DNA from 3 places in the Serratia fonticola genome. Region 1 is predicted to be linked to each of the others. Evidence: predicted binding sites of a transcription regulator. Region 1 holds the regulator's gene; each other region holds the start of a gene.
The links. Region 1 encodes ArgR, which controls arginine synthesis, uptake and breakdown. Its sites were predicted from a motif close to ANTGAATAAAAATACANT; they were not measured.

Region 2: the regulator ArgR is predicted to act here: its motif matches at 4,316-4,333, upstream of argA (amino-acid N-acetyltransferase).
Region 3: the regulator ArgR is predicted to act here: its motif matches at 2,123-2,140, upstream of argF (ornithine carbamoyltransferase).

Annotation. Positions count from the first base shown of each region.
Region 1 covers NZ_CP011254.1:2,357,654-2,363,270, reverse strand. Annotated here, with positions in the region: gene WN53_RS10505 (DNA-binding protein) at 1-159, opposite strand, end outside; gene WN53_RS10500 (DNA-binding protein) at 424-780, opposite strand; gene WN53_RS27210 (helix-turn-helix domain-containing protein) at 962-1,222, shown strand; gene mdh (malate dehydrogenase) at 1,285-2,223, opposite strand; gene argR (transcriptional regulator ArgR) at 2,689-3,159, shown strand; gene yhcN (peroxide/acid stress response protein YhcN) at 3,563-3,826, shown strand; gene yhcN (peroxide/acid stress response protein YhcN) at 3,960-4,223, shown strand; gene mpl (UDP-N-acetylmuramate:L-alanyl-gamma-D-glutamyl-meso-diaminopimelate ligase) at 4,437-5,617, opposite strand, start outside.
Region 2 covers NZ_CP011254.1:442,878-448,494, reverse strand. Annotated here, with positions in the region: gene recB (exodeoxyribonuclease V subunit beta) at 1-953, shown strand, start outside; gene recD (exodeoxyribonuclease V subunit alpha) at 950-2,800, shown strand; gene argA (amino-acid N-acetyltransferase) at 2,957-4,282, opposite strand; gene amiC (N-acetylmuramoyl-L-alanine amidase AmiC) at 4,511-5,617, shown strand, end outside.
Region 3 covers NZ_CP011254.1:2,462,598-2,468,214, reverse strand. Annotated here, with positions in the region: gene WN53_RS10995 (IclR family transcriptional regulator) at 1-720, shown strand, start outside; gene miaE (tRNA isopentenyl-2-thiomethyl-A-37 hydroxylase MiaE) at 767-1,528, opposite strand; gene rraB (ribonuclease E inhibitor RraB) at 1,573-2,001, opposite strand; gene argF (ornithine carbamoyltransferase) at 2,164-3,183, shown strand; gene WN53_RS28640 (hypothetical protein) at 3,587-3,742, opposite strand; gene WN53_RS28930 (hypothetical protein) at 3,739-3,876, opposite strand; gene WN53_RS10970 (LuxR C-terminal-related transcriptional regulator) at 4,288-4,887, opposite strand; gene WN53_RS10965 (PglL family O-oligosaccharyltransferase) at 4,887-5,617, opposite strand, start outside.

The DNA.
Region 1 (5,617 bases):
CAGGCTGCTGATATGATACTCCTTAGTCACCCCCTGCTTGCCAAAACGTCGCTGCCATCGCCAGTTTTGCTCACGTGCTCGCTTATTGATCCCTTGCGGTGAGCTGCCCAATTCGCCTTTCTCTTTCAGTTCGTTGGCGGTAAACCACTCCTGACCCATTCCCCCCTCCTTGATCTCGGCGTTGCCCCTAACTGACTTATCAGACCTTCCAGTTGCATGAACAACTAATGCCAATAAGTTAGTTATAACATTAACCAAGCCGTTGCCAATAACCAAAAATCTGACGAAATACTCAAGAAACACTTACTAAATAAGGAGGGGAAAACAGAGAGGCGACGCAGAAAGGAGCTTGGTGGGAGCACCATATGGCTACTCGGGCGCAGCATGCGGCGCCCCTACAAAGTGCACGTCAGCTGAGGAGATTTACTGTTTGTTCTTTTCGGCAATCCAGGTCAGCAGGCTATCCATACCTTCACGCATCAAAAATGCCATCACTTGACCACGCTCACTGTCTGAAAGGTGGTAATAGTATTCGATCCACACCGCCAGTGGGTCCTGACGTCCGGCCTCATAGATCGCAGGCTCTTCGCGCAATACCAGCAGGTTTTTGACGCCGGTAGGCAAACTGTCGATATGGTATTCCAGCGCCTTGCCTTGCACGCCTTTGCGGCGACGGCTGAGCCAATTTTCGCGCCGGGCCATCAGATTGATTCCCTGTGTAGAGGACGGTAATCCTGCGATGCCTATCAGCTCCTTGGCAGCAAACCACTCGTTTTTCATAGCCATGATCTCGGGACAATTGTGTGGCAAGACAAATTTTTCAGAAACCATAAGGTATTTTTGGGAAACTTGGTGGTATCCTAGTTTCTGAATAAACGCTTCACGTTGTTCAAACGATTAATACTTACCTGTTAGTTATACCACTAACAGAACTTTCTCTAATCAAAAAAGGAATGAAAATATGAATTCACGGGACCCAGATTGGCATCCAGCAGACGTCATCGCGGCTTTGAAGAAGAGAGGTACCACTCTGGCTGCGGTTTCACGGGGGGCAGGGCTAAGTTCATCGACGTTGGCCAACGCGCTGTCACGTCCTTGGCCCAAGGGAGAGTGGTTGATTGCTGATGCACTGAACGTACATCCGGCAGAGATCTGGCCGAGCAGATATTTTGATCCGCTCACCCATCATCTGCGAGATCGGAAAAGTCGAATCAAATCATGATAAACATAAGAAAGCCGCCGGATTCGGCCCGGCGGCTTATCAAAACATCACATACTGAGGGATCAGTTGTTGATAAACTTCTCACCCAGTTCGATATCTTTGTGCAGCACGTCCAACATTTCGCTCAACGCTTTTTGCTCGAAGGCACTCAGGGTACCGATGTCTTTACGATCTTCGATACCGTTTTTACCCAGTAGCAGCGGCTGTGCAAAGAAGCGGGCATATTTGCCATCCCCTTCAACATAGGCACATTCCACTACGCCTTTCTCACCGCTCAGCGCACGTACCAGAGACAGGCCAAAACGTGCAGCAGCCTGGCCCATAGACAGGGTTGCAGAACCGCCACCGGCTTTGGCTTCAACCACTTCGGTACCCGCATTCTGGATACGTTTGGTCAAATCAGCCACTTCCTGATCGCTAAAGCTTACGCCTGGGATCTGCGACAGCAGAGGCAAGATGGTCACGCCTGAGTGGCCGCCAATCACCGGTACGTTCAGCTCTTCCGGTTGTTTGCCTTTCAGTTCCGCGACGAAGGTGTTGGAACGGATGATGTCCAGCGATGTGATACCAAACAGTTTGTTTTTGTCGTACACACCCGCTTTCTTCAACACTTCTGCCGCAATGGCCACCGTGGTATTCACCGGGTTGGTGATGATACCGATGCAGGCTTTCGGGCAGGTTTTAGCCACTTGCTCAATCAGGTTGCGTACGATGCCAGCGTTAACGTTGAACAGATCGGAACGATCCATCCCTGGTTTACGCGCAACGCCAGCAGAAATCAACACCACGTCCGCACCGTGCAGCGCAGGAGTTGCATCTTCGCCACTGAAGCCTTTGATTTTAACTGCGGTTGGGATGTGGCTTAAGTCAACGGCAACGCCTGGGGTAACAGGGGCAATGTCGTAGAGGGAGAGTTCAGAACCTGAAGGAAGCTGGGTCTTGAGTAGAAGGGCGAGGGCCTGGCCAATACCGCCAGCAGCACCGAGAACTGCAACTTTCATCCTATACTCCTTTATTGTCTTAAATATAAAAGCGCCGTGAATTCTTTGGTCACGGACCTTAATTTATCACGCCTTTAAAAACAACCTCTTAACAGTCGGTTTTAGATCTGGCGCAATAAAATGGCCGATGTTGCGAGCATTTTAAAGTAAATAGCTTATGCATTAAGGGCATAGCGCACACTAATCGAAAATAGTGCCAAGCTTTTCACGATCGCGTTAACCGGCGGTTACATTACACCCTTACGTAACATCAGAACAACATCATTTTAATAACATTTTCGTTACCGGAGAGCTGACTCGATTCCCGCACCGAAAGGGCATATTCATGAGCAACGGATTTTGTTAAAATCGCGCTCTTGCCTTTCTGTCTGGGCATTTTTAATTTTCCAGACGGCCCCCATATTGCATAAAAATGCATTTATATGCATAATAATCAGCTCTATTACCAACATTCCACGGTGCAAAATGCGTAATCCCGCAAAGCAGGAAGATCTGATCAAGGCGTTTAAGGCGTTATTGAAAGAAGAAAAATTCAGTTCTCAAGGCGAGATCGTTTTGGCGCTGCAAGAAGAAGGCTTCGAGAACATTAACCAGTCCAAGGTATCACGCATGCTGACCAAGTTCGGGGCGGTACGCACGCGTAATGCAAAAATGGAGATGGTGTACTGCCTCCCGGCCGAACTCGGTGTCCCAACCACCACCAGCCCGCTCAAGAATCTGGTGCTGGACGTGGACCATAACGACGCGGTGGTGGTGATCCATACCAGCCCAGGTGCGGCGCAGCTGATTGCCCGTCTGTTGGACTCACTGGGCAAATCCGAAGGGATCCTGGGTACCATTGCCGGTGACGACACTATTTTTGTCACTCCGGCCAGTTCATTTACCGCACGCCAACTGTTTGAAGCCATTCTCTCCTTGTTCGAACAGGAACTTTGATGCATTCAGCGCAGCCTGCGGCGCTCCGTCGCGGGCTGTGCATCCTTTATTAACCCTTCATTTACTTCTTCCGCACTGCCTACCACGTTTAAAACTGCCAAAAAGCCGACCTGCAGCACATTTCAATGACATTTCTGGGTGACTGGTGATAGTGACTGGAAGCTTCCGCACTTTTAGTCAAAAGCACTTAGCTCATTGAAATTACAAAAATTTAACATCAAAAGTGTATTTTATCGCCGTTTTTTATTCCATTAGGTTATTAAAAGTAACGGCCACCCCAATAAAGTTTCACTAGAAACTGTTAGTCAGCTATTAATTTTTTCCGTTACTAGATGTATACTCATTTTCGTGACGTAAATCACAGTTCATTGGAACTGATAAAAGAATACGAAGAGGATAAATCATGAAAATTAAAACTACCGTAGCAACAATTAGCCTGCTGTCCATGCTGTCTTTCGGTGCATTCGCAGCACAATCCGTTGATGCTTCACAGGCTGAAAAACTGCAGTCTGCCGGTACCATCACCGTGAGCGGCGTCGGTGCAGCACCTTCTGATATCCGTCAGGCACTGTCTGCCAAAGCCGATGCCCAAGGCGCGACTGCTTACCGCGTGATCGAAGCTCGTAACGAAGGCAACTACCACGCTACCGCTGAGATTTACAAGTAAGTACAAGATGTTATGTGAGCATTGCACGACAACTCTCTGGTAAAAAACCAAGTAGATAACCGCCTTCAAGTATAAAAAACGCTGTAAAGCCCTTCCAGGCCGTTATCTCTGAACGATTAAGGATCCAAGTATCATGAACATGAAAACTACTCTCGTTGCACTTAGCCTGCTGTCTGCCGTTTCTTTCGGTGCTTCTGCGGCTAACCTGGTCACTGATGCCCAAGCCAGCAATCTGCAGTCTGTCGGCACCATTACCGCTAGCGGCGTGGGTGGCGCACCTTCTGATATCCGTCAGGCGCTGTCTGATAAAGCGGACCAGCAAGGGGCCAAAGCCTACCGTGTGATCGAAGCCTATGAAAATGGCAACTGGCACGCAACGGCTGAAATCTACAAGTAAAACACCGAGGTCGCGCTTACTGAACTGACTACCCTCGTCACTGCCACTGCCGAGTTCTCAGGTAAACGTTATATCCTCGGAAATTGTCGTCGTCCTATCCGACGAACCCCATTGCCCTCGCACGCGAGGGCTTTTTTATGGGTGTAAAAAAGGCCGCATCAGCGACCTTGGTATTGGAACAAGCGCCGCACGCGACGCCTGTTTAACTAAACGTTAGTAGGTTTCTTTCGGTTCAGCCTTGTTAGCCAGCCCTGCCAGCAATTTGTCATGAATGCCGCCAAACCCGCCGTTGCTCATCACCAGAATATGGTCACCCGGCTGCGCGGTTTTCACGATCATCTCCACCAGCGTATCCAGATCGGCACTCCAGTGCGCGGGCTGGACACAAGCTTCGGCAACTTCTGCTACCTGCCACGGGATGTGGTGAGGCTGGAACAGGAACACTTCGTCGGCACGACCCAGTGAGGGGGCCAGATCGTTTTTGCTGATCCCCATTTTCATGGTGTTTGAGCGAGGCTCCAGCACGGCCAGGATGCGTGCGGTGCCGCCCACTTTGCCACGCAGCGCCGCCAAGGTAGCCAGAATGGCTGTCGGATGATGAGCAAAGTCGTCATACACCGTGACGCCGTTGGCTTCACCACGCAATTCCAGACGGCGGCGGGCATTGATAAAGTCACCCAGCGCCCGGCAGGCATCGGCTGGCTGTACGCCAACATGACGGGTAGCAGCGATTGCCATCAGGCCATTATGCATGTTGTGTTCGCCCACCAGCGCCCAGTTAACTTCCCCTACCTTCTCACCATTGAGGAACACTTCGTAATGGCTGGCATCCGTCGTCAGTTTGTGTGCGCGCCACGCGCCCCCTTCCCCGACCCATTCCTGTTCGCTCCAGCACCCCATCGCCATCACCTGTTTCAGATGGGTGTCGTTTTCCGGCAGGATAATCTTGCCTTGGCCCGGCACCAGGCGTACCAGGTGGTGGAACTGCTTCTGGATCGCTTTCAGATCGTCAAAGATGTCGGCATGATCGAACTCGAGGTTGTTCATGATCAACGTGCGCGGGCAGTAATGAACGAACTTGGAGCGTTTGTCGAAGAAGGCACAGTCATACTCATCGGCTTCGATGACAAAGAACGGGCTACCGCCAAGACGGGCCGAGACATCAAAATTGCCTGGTACACCGCCGATCACAAAGCCCGGCTGATAACCGCAGGCTTCCAGGATCCAGGTCGCCATCCCGGCGGTGGTGGTTTTACCGTGTGTTCCCGCTACCGCCAGCACCCAACGATCGCGCAGGACATAATCATGCAGCCACTGAGGGCCAGACATGTAAGGAATGCTCTGCTCCAGCACCGCTTCTACGCAAGGATTACCACGGCTCATGGCATTGCCGA
Region 2 (5,617 bases), 1.9 Mb from region 1:
TGTCGCTGGTGGATGCGCCGGGTGAACAGAGCTGGCAGCCCCAGATGGCCGACGCTGCAGAACTGACGGCCAGGCAGTTTCCACGCAGGATGCAGGATTTCTGGCGAGTAACCAGCTATACCGGCTTGCAACAGCATGGCGCAAGCCGGATGCAGGAGCTGTTGCCGCGCCTGGACGTTGATGCTGTTGGTGAGGGCGATACGGCTACACCACCCGCATTTACTCCCCATACTTTTCCGCGTGGCGCGGCTCCTGGCACCTTCCTCCACAGCCTGTTTGAGGAGCTGGACTTTACCCAACCTCTAGATGAACAGTGGCTGTTGGAGCAGTTGCAACAGCAAGGGCTAGAGGAGCATTGGTTGCCGGTATTATCCGGCTGGATGCAGGTGCTGTTGAATGCGCCGCTTAATAGCAGCGGCGTCGCGCTATCCGCCTTACCGTCGGGGGCCAGGCAGGCAGAGTTACAGTTCTATCTGCCGATCGGCGGCCTGCTGCAAGCGCAGCAACTGGATGAGTTGGTAAAACGCTACGATCCCCTTTCTGCTGGCTGCCCGGCGCTGGATTTTCAACAGGTTCAGGGCATGCTGAAAGGCTTTATCGATCTGGTATTCTGCTGGCAGGGAAAATACTACCTGCTGGATTACAAATCCAACTGGCTGGGCGAAGACAGCAGCGCCTATACCCAAGAGGCGATGGCGCGGGCGATGGCGGAACACCGTTACGATCTGCAATACCAACTCTATACCTTGGCGCTGCACCGCTATCTGGGGCATCGTCTGGCGGATTACGATTACCAGCGCCATTTTGGCGGGGTGATTTATCTGTTTTTACGCGGGGTGGATGCCGAGCATGAAGGCAACGGTATTTTTGCCTGTCGCCCGGAGTTCGCTCTGGTTGAAGGAATGGATCGCCTGTTTAGCGGTGAAGCGGCCAACGTTGAGGATGGGCAATGATTGAGATTTTGCATCAGGCGTTGGCTCTGGGCGCCCTGCGACCGTTAGACGTGCAATTTGCCCAGGTGGTCGCCAACGATGATGAACCGGATATCCTGCTGGCCGCCGCCTGCCTGAGCTCGGAGGCCGGTGCGGGCCACGTTTGTCTGTTGCTCGAACAGCTATTGCCGGAGAATCTGTTTGGTGGCCGCCAGCCGGAGTTGGCCTTGGCCGCGTGGCAGGCTTGTGGGCAACCGGACGTGGCGAGTTGGCAACAGCGTCTGGCGGTCTCGCCAGCGATTAGCGATGGCAGTACGGCAACGCCGATGGTCCTGCAACAGCAGCGGCTGTATCTGCAACGCATGTGGCAGAGCGAAGGTGACGTCGCCACTTTTATCAGCAGCGACAGCGTGCCACAGGAACTTGAAGAGGCACAGCTACGCACTATTCTCGATCGGTTATTTGGCGCGGCCACGGACGAACCTGATTGGCAAAAAATTGCCGCAGCGGTAGCGGCCACGCGCCGCATCGCGATTATTTCCGGCGGCCCCGGTACTGGCAAAACGACCACCGTTGCCAAGCTGTTGGCGGCGCTGGTGCAGTTGGCGGCCGGGGAGCGTTTGCGTATCCAGCTTGCTGCGCCTACCGGTAAAGCAGCGGCTCGTCTAACCGAATCCTTGGGAAGCGCTAGCCGTCAGTTGGACTTAACCCCGGAGCAACGGGCCTTGTTTCCTACGGAAGCGGCGACGTTACACCGCTTGCTGGGGGCCCAGCCAAACAGCCAGCGCATGCGCTATCACCGGGGCAACCCGCTGCATCTGGATGTGCTGATAGTGGACGAGGCTTCGATGGTGGATTTGCCCATGATGGCAAGGTTGATTGCCGCCTTGCCCCCCAAGGCGCGAGTCATCTTCCTTGGCGATCGCGATCAACTGGCCTCAGTGGAGGCTGGCGCCGTGCTGGGGGATATCTGCCGGTTTGCCGAGCAGGGATATAGCGAAGCCCGTGCGGCGCAGTTGGCGCGCCTGACCGGTTGCCCTTTGCAAGGGCAGCCAGCGCAGGCCGAGGCAGCGGTGCGCGACAGCCTGTGTCTGCTGCGCAAGAGTTACCGGTTTGATGCCAAATCCGGCATTGGCCAGTTGGCTTTGGCGGTGAATGCTGGCGATAGCAAGCGCGCCCTGGCAGCGTTGAACGGCAGCTATTCTGACGTGGAGGGTTACCCACTGGCAGAAACCGAAGATTATCAACGGCTGCTGGATAGCTGCGTTGCCGGTTATCGCGACTATCTGCAGCTGGTAGCAGAAGGGGCAGGGGCCGTGACGATCCTGGATGCCTTTGGCCGCTTCCAGTTGCTCTGCGCCCTGCGCGAAGGGCCATTTGGCGTTGCTGGCTTGAATGAGCGTATCGAAAGCGGGCTGCAGCGTGCCGGTTTGATCCGGCGTAATCCTGGCCCCGCCGGGCGCTGGTATTTAGGGCGGCCGGTGATGATTGGCCGCAACGATAGCGCGCTGGGGCTGTTTAACGGCGATATAGGCATTGCCTTGCCCGGTGAGGGCGGCGAGCTGCGCGTGCATTTCCAATTACCGGACGGCAGCATCAAATCGGTACAGCCTAGCCGCTTACCGGCGCATGAAACCGCCTATGCGATGACGGTGCATAAATCACAGGGTTCGGAGTTCGACCATACGGCGCTAGTACTGCCGAATCATTTTCTGCCGGTACTGACCCGTGAGTTGGTTTATACCGCCATTACCCGCGCACGCCAGCGGTTGTCGCTGTATGCGGTAGACAAGGTGTTGGTAAGCGCTATCCGCACCCCCACGCAGCGCCGCAGCGGGTTAGCCGAACGCTTGCAGATTGGGAAATAACAACGGGTGGGTGTTTGCTAGTGCCGCCATACAATCAAACATAAAAAATGACAGGTGATGGGGTTTGATATCGTTGACAAACCCTCGCCGGGTTCAGCACGTAGGGGCGCAGCATGCTGCGCCCGTCTAGATAATCAATGGGTTAGCTAGGGGGAGTTAAAGATCGGCCAACAGGATCTTCGAGCGACGCTGGTAGTTATATAAAGCCTGTTTCTGCATCGGCAGCACGTCAACTTCCGCCGGAGTGAAGCCGCGCTCCTGGAACCAGTGGATGCTGCGTGTGGTCAACACAAACAGCTTCTGTAGCCCCATCTGGCGAGCCTGGCTTTCTACCCGCTGCAGCAGCATCTCGCCCCGTGACGAACTGCGGTAATCCGGATGCACCGCCACGCAGGCCATCTCACCAATCTTCTCTTCCAGGAACGGATAGAGCGCCGCGCAGGCAATGGTCAGGTTATCGCGTTCGATAATCGTGAACTTGTCGATCTCCATTTCCAACTGTTCGCGCGAACGGCGGACTAAAATCCCTTGTTGCTCCAATGGGCGGATCAGCTCGAGTATCCCACCGATATCATTGATGGTTGCCCGGCGTACCTGCTCGGCACTCTCCATAACGATTTGGGTACCGATACCGTCGCGTGAAAATAGCTCCTGTACCAGTGCACCATCCTCCTGATAGCTGATCAGGTGGCTGCGGCGTACCCCGCTGCGGCAGGCCTTTACCGCGCCGCGCAGGAAGCGCACGGTGCCGGAATGGTAGTCACCAGTCTCTTCCAACTGCTCAATGCGTTTTTGCGCATCATTGGGGAACAGTTCGGAAAGGATATTGCCTTCCGCATCGGTCACCCCTTGTGATGAACAGAAGCCGATCATTTTCTCGGCCTTCAGCTTGATTGCCAACTGGGTGGCGACTTCTTCCGAGGTCAGGTTAAAGCTTTCGCCGGTCACCGATACCGCCACCGGGCCAATCAGCACGATGGCCTTACTGTCGAGTTGGCGATGAATGGCTTCTTCATCAATACGGCGTATACGGCCGCTATGGCAATAATCGACGCCGTCATCCACGCCCAGCGGTTGAGCGATAATAAAGTTGCCGCTCACTACGTTGATGTGCGCTCCTTGCAATGGGGTGTTATTCAGGCTCATGGAAAGTCGTGCGGTAATATCCAGTTGTAACAAGCCGGCGGCCTGCTTGACCAACTCTAGCGTATGGGCGTCGGTCACCCGGGTATGCTTATGGTAAATCGGCTCGTAGTTATGCTGCGCCAGATTGGCGTCAATCTGCGGCCGCGCACCGTAGACCACCACCAAACGAATGCCCAGGCTATGTAACAGCCCGATATCGTTGACGATACTGGAAAAGTTTTCATGTTCAATAGCTTCGCCACCCAGCATGACGACAAAGGTCTTGCCACGGTGAGTATTGATATAGGGTACTGAGTGACGAAATCCTTGCACCAGCTCTGTACTACGTTCCTTCACGGCAAGACCTCATTTGCATATTTATACGGTATTTTTGTATTTTTATTCCTTTATCGCGTCAAAGGCAAGTAGGAAATGAGAGTGATTTTTCTGACAAATGTGCTAACTGATTAATAAATTGAAAGATCATAAAAAGATTTTCTGATGACAGCGGTGAATGGATTGGGTAAAGTTTTTGCCATTGTTTTTTTTTGCTGTTTTTTTAATCGTTATTTTTACCGGAGCCGCATGCCTAACTCTAATCACAATCCGGGTCGCCGTCGTTTGTTGCAGGGGGTTGCCGCAACCTGGTTGCTGAGTGTGAGTCGCGTTGGTTTCGCCGCTGCTTCTCATGTGATTGCTGTCCGTGTCTGGCCTTCCTCGACCTATACCCGAGTCACGCTGGAATCCAATGTTCCACTGAAATACAAACAGTTTGCCCTGACCAATCCAGAGCGCATCGTGGTGGATGTGGAAGGGGTACAGCTGAATAGCGTGCTTAAAGGGATTGCCGGGCAGGTGCGTAAAGAAGATCCCTATCTGAAGCAGGCGCGGGTCGGCCAGTTCGACAAGAATACCGTCAGGTTGGTGCTGGAACTCAAGCAAAGCGTCAGCCCAAATATGTTTACCCTGACACCCGTCTCCGAATACCGCAACCGCTTGGTGATGGATCTTTATCCAACCAAGGGGGGCAGCGGTGAAGAATATGATCCGCTGTTGGCGTTACTGGAAGATTACAACAAGGGCGATCTGGAGCGGACGTTACCGGCAGAAGCTCCGCAGGCCGGTAAGGCTGGGCGCGATCGGCCGATTGTGATCATGCTCGATCCTGGGCACGGCGGTGAAGATCCGGGGGCTATTGGCAAAAACAAAACCCGTGAAAAAGATATTGTGTTGCAGATTGCCCGTCGTCTCAGTGCGCTGATCAAACGCGAACCCAACATGAGAGTGTTTATGACGCGCAATGAAGACGTGTTTATCCCATTAAAAGTGCGCGTAGCCAAAGCTCGTAAGCAGCGGGCAGATCTGTTTGTCTCGATCCACGCCGATGCCTTCAGCAATCGTTCGGCACGTGGTTCCTCGGTGTTTGCGCTTTCTACCAAAGGGGCCACCAGTAACGCCGCCAAGTTTTTGGCGCAAACCCAGAACGCCGCCGACGACATCGGCGGGGTCAGCAAGAGTGGCGATCGCTACCTGGATCACACCATGTTCGATCTATTGCAGACCGCCACCGTCAATGACAGCCTGAAGTTCGGTAAGGAAGTGCTGAACCGGATGGGTAAAATTAACCGTCTGCATAAGAATCGTGTCGATCAGGCCGGCTTTGCCGTATTGAAGGCCCCGGATATTCCGTCG
Region 3 (5,617 bases), 100 kb from region 1:
ACCGAAATCAGCAAGCAACTGGGCATCCCCAAGAGCACTACCTTTGATATTCTCTACACCCTGCTCGATAAAGGTTATCTGGAGCAAGCCAACGAAAAGCAGAAGTCGTTTAAGCTGGGCGTAAAACTGTTCCAGACAGGGGCTTGTTACCTGGAGCAAACGCCTTTCCACAACGTCGCGCATGCGATGCTGGAAAAGCTCGCCGAAATCGCGGGGGAAACCGTGTTTCTGGCGTTGCTCAATAACGATGAGTTGGTTTATTTCGATAAAGTGGAAAGCCCCAACTCCGTCAGAACCTCCGCCAGAATTGGTTCGAACAACCCGCTGTACTGTACCGGCCTGGGTAAAGCGATCCTGGCAACCTTACCTGACGATGAGGTAAAAACCATTCTGGCCCGCACCGGCGGGTTGCAGGCCATCACGCCGTATACCGTGACCGATGAAGCGAAATTTTTCGCGATTTTAAATCAGGCACGCCAGCAGGGTTATGCCATTGACGATCGGGAACATAATGCCGAGGTGTTCTGCCTTGCCGCTCCAGTCTATAACTTTCGGGGTAAGGTTTACGCCGCTATCAGCGTCGCCAGCCTGTTTAACAAAATTAACCAGCAACCCGAAAAAATCGCCGCATTGGGGCAAATGATCTCTGATACCGCCCTGGAGCTCTCACAACGCATTGGCTACCGTGGCCAGCAGTTGTACTCCGATTTCCGACAGTAACCTGACCGGCCTTGCCTCTAGATGAGAAAGGCCGGATCGTGAAATTTTACGCCACCGGTACGCCGCTGTGGAAGCGGAACTCGGTGTCCGGTGAGCGGATCAGTTCCGCCTCCAACTGGCCAAAAAACGCCACGCGTTCGCTGATATCGCCCCCGGCAATCTGCTCTGCCAGCGTCAGGTAATCCTGGTAATGGCGGGCTTCGGAACGCAGCAGCGAGACGTAAAACCGGTTCAGCTCATCGTCCAGGAACGGGGCCAGCTTGGCGAAGCGTTCGCAGGAGCGGGCCTCGATATACGCGCCGCAGATCAGCTTATCGATCAGAGTGGCCGGATCGTGAGTGCGCACCTCGCGGATCATGCTTTTGGCATAGCGGCTGGCGGTGATCTTTCTATAAGGGATCTGTCGAGCCTGCATGATCTCCAGCACCTGCGAGAAGTGATGCAGCTCTTCTTTGATCAACAACACCATTTTGTCGACCAGATCCTGGCCATAGGCCGAGCCATTCTTCGGCAGGATCTTCCTGGTAAACGCGCTCTGACGGAACAGCTCTTCTGGTACTTCCTGCGCCTCGTGCACAAACGCCTCATAGGGCCTCAGCAGCGCCAACAGGGCATCGCCACTCTCTTTATCGGCCACATAGCGGCGGATCAGCCACATGCCGGTCTGCGCCGCTTTTAGCTCGCATACCAGGTGGTCGGTCAGCAACAGTGGCAGGTTTTCCGGGCGACGGGCCGCTTCGATCCATCCATCCGGGGTTTCACAGTGCAGGAAGTTTAAAATCGGGGATAACAGAGATTGGTATTTCATCGGGTTCTATCAGGGGCCAGCTTGCGCCAGCCCGCAGGATTTAATTAATGACGTTTGCCGTCGTCGTCTTCATCGATAAAGTCGCCGTCTTCTTCTTCGTCGTCGCCTTCTTCACCGTTCGGATCTTCATAGTAGGTGCCCCAACCGTCGTAATTGACACCGCATTTTTCTGCCAGTGCCACCAGTTGTTCTACCTGGCTGTCGATCAGCTCGGCATTCAGCGCAACTTCGCTGATCACGTCACAGCACATCACCATGGAGCCATCTTCCACTTCCAGCTCTTCGGCATCGGTCACTTCGTAGCCCAGCTTGAAGGCTTCCACGGCGGCCTGCTCCAAAACTTCAAACTTTTCGGCAGAGAAATGGTGCTCGATAGTGTAGAGCGCATCCGGATCGCTGCCGTCTTCCAGCAGTTCTTCGATGATCAGGCGGGTTTCTTCACGTTGTTCTTCCAGCAATTCGCGGTTTGCCATGCCTCTATCCTCAATAAAATGGGCTTCGTTACTTCTATTTTCACACACCGCTGTCACCGCTGCCACGATAAACGTGAAAGATTTCTGCTTCGGGGTTGAAATTGAATATTCATACATATAAAGTGAATTTAAATTCAATCAAAACGATAGAGATTTACGGAGATGAGCCAGATGAACCCGTTCTACAGTCGTCACTTTTTGAGATTAATGGATTTTACCCCCAGTGAGATCCAGTCTTTGCTGCAGTTGGCCGCCGATTTGAAGCAGGCCAAAAAGCAAGGCCAGGAAACCCGCCATCTGCAAGGCAAGAACATTGCGCTCATCTTCGAAAAAGACTCCACCCGTACCCGATGCTCTTTCGAAGTTGCCGCATTCGATCAGGGCGCTCAGGTGACCTACCTTGGCCCAAGCGGCAGCCAGATCGGCCACAAAGAGTCGATGAAAGACACCGCCCGCGTGCTGGGCCGGATGTACGACGGTATTCAATATCGCGGTTTTGGCCAGTGCCTGGTGGAAACCTTGGCAGAACACGCTGGCGTGCCAGTCTGGAATGGCCTGACCAATGAGTTCCACCCAACTCAGTTGCTGGCGGATCTGCTCACCGTGCGTGAACACCTGCCGGGGAAAGCGTTGAGCGAGGTGAAATTCGCCTACATTGGCGATGCACGTAACAATATGGGCAACACCCTGTTGGAAGCCGCCGCGCTGGTGGGCATGGACCTGCGGTTGGTCGCGCCGAAGGCCTGTTGGCCGCAAGCCGAGCTGGTTGCAGAATGCCAGGCGCTGGCACAGCAGACCGGCGGTAAAATCACCCTGACGGAAGATATTGCCGAAGGCGTGCAAGGTGCCGATTTCCTGTATACCGACGTTTGGGTCTCGATGGGAGAAGCCAAAGAAGTCTGGCAGGAGCGGATTGCCCTGCTCAGGCCGTATCAGGTGAATATGGCGATGGTGAAACTGACCGGCAACCCACAGGTGAAGTTCCTGCACTGCCTGCCAGCATTCCATGACGATCAAACCACGTTGGGTAAACAGATGGCCGAGCAGTACGGCATGCACGGCGGTATGGAAGTGACCAACGAGGTGTTCGAGTCGGAGCACAGCATCGTGTTTGATCAGGCAGAGAACCGCCTGCACACCATTAAGGCGGTGATGGTCGCCACGCTGAGCAAAACCCTGTAAATCGCCCTTGCCAAAAACCCTTCTTATAGAAGGGTTTTTCTGGTTAATCCCTCCTTCTGGCTCTATAGTCTTTTTCGCGAAGCAGGGCGGTAGTGCGTTGTGCATCGGGTGTTCCACGCCAGGCATCTCCCAGACTGACGACCCATTGCTTCAACGGTTGCAGGTCAGACAATTGGGGGGATAACAGCGGGAAGTAAGTTTTTTTCTGCCCGTAACGCGCTAACTTCCTTACGAAGCGTTTCCAGTTCGATGTGTTGCCGTGCAAGTTGCTGTTTACTGGCTAACAGCGATTGATGTTGCGTACTGGGTTTAACCTGCGGGATTGCTGTGATCTGTTTCTCCGGCCTGCAGGCGGGCTGTGTCGGATTTTCGTCGATATGGCGACGCCTGACGTGGACGATTTTTATTTAGTCGCCGGTTTTTCAAGCACCTGTTGTTGATATTGTTCGGCAAACTGTAATAAGGCAGGCATACCGTCATCCGCCGAGACGCTGCCGGTTATCATGAGGGCTGCTAATGTCGTGTAACCTCGGGTGAACAGCCATTTTCGTTGACTCATTTCACCGTTTCCTCTTTAACCTGCTCCGCTCGCTCAGCCAGGCCGGTCAACACGGCTTGGCTGACGCCGGCGCACAGGTAGTTGATCTTGTAACGATACAGAGCATCCACCGTCTCCTGGGTATTATTGTTCACTTGGACGCGCAGACTCGCAGACTCGCATACTGTGAGGCACCGTTCATCAGGTTGTCGAAGGCCTGTTTATACTGCTGATGCTGTTTTGGGTTAATTTTAATCAATGCGCCTAATTGCTCCTGGCACAGCGTTAATCGCTCGATCTCACGGTGCTTAAGCTGGGCATCTTCGGTGACGTTTGTTCTGTGTTGGCATGGTCCTTGGTGGTTGGCTTGCCTGATTTTTACGTTTGGCAGGCTACAGAGCCGAGGACAATGAGGGATACGATGCCCATACGAATTGTGTGATTGACCGATTTTTTCATTCTTGGTGCGCATCCTGTTGAGTAGGTTTTTTCTTTATTTATCATGATTAGAACACTCGTTACCGAGGCGTGGCTTGATTGGCGTTACTCTTCCGAGGAGGAGGCAGCTATTGGGCATCGATGAGACTCTGTGGCAGCCCGTTCTGGTTGCACAACCAGAGATACAACTCGTGATTACGAGAGAACCCCAGCTTGCGCATGGCGGCACATTTATGGGTGCTGACCGTTTTGGGGTGCATTCCAAGCTGCCTGGCTATCATCTTGGGCTGCAGTCCTTGCGCTATGGCGGTCAAAATCTGGCCTTCCCGGAACGTTAGCGACGGACTTCTGTACAGGGCATCATCGGTGGTACTGTCATTGTGTTTTTTGAATGTTGAGTCCAGTAACTGCAAAACGGTGTTTATGCTGTCGTGGCGTCTGATGATGCCGGCACTGTACCGAGTTTGTGAAACCGTCCGGTATCGGAAGTTATCCTGGATCAGAAGTACATTTCGCCGGGCATTCATCATTGTTGCCGAATAGACCTTGACGAAAGCGGAGGGATCATCCGTTACTATTATCAGGTCGGCCAGATAGCGATTCTGATGAGTTAAAAAGGTGACTGTGGTGTTCTTACACAATTCCTCAATTTGCAACAGGGCACTGAGGCCTTGTGCAAAATATTGATTGGGGTCATGTATAAAGATATTGACGTGGTTTTTTTTCATCACCTTTCCTGGTTATTGTGAGTTGCAGTGATATCGACCGAAGGGGGGGAGAAACGAACATCGGTCGGGAAAAACAATGCCGCCTCACGACGATAACGCTCTGCGGTTGCTGGGTGTTTCTGGTGCAGTAATACGGAGATCAGGTTGGCGTAAACGTTCTTATCGATGCGTTGTTGCAGGTAGGTTTGTGCCCACTGGCTGTAGTCTTCAAGTAGACGTTCATCACGCGTCCGGTTGTAGGTCATCAGGGCACCGATCTGCTCATCAAAGGTAATACGTTCCTGAAGCAGCTGGCGAGTCAGAGAAGGTAACGTCTTTAAGGGGGTGACATCTTCCATGCCAAATCTTTCCACTTGCGTGAGAGTTACCCCCCCCTTAAGGGTAAAGCTGGCCAGCACTGTAATGCCCAGTGCCAGAACAGTCAGGGTCCGGTTCAGTATTCTGCTTGAGATGTTCGGCAAGGTACTTAGGGTTGGCTCTGTTGCGCTGAGGTGGTCCGCCATGGCGAGCAAAAGCAGGAATATGACGAAATGCAGAGTCGAGAGGTAGAAAGGAAACTCCAGCAGACTGTGGATAGCCATGGGCAGTGCGGCAATACTCAGCGCTGTCGTCACTCCGGCCATGCGATGACCGGCCATTAGGGCAGAACGGTCCCGTTTTATAGCCTGCCTGACAATAGTTCCTATGCCGATAAGAACCAGCGTCATGCCAGTTAGCCCTATCAGGCCAC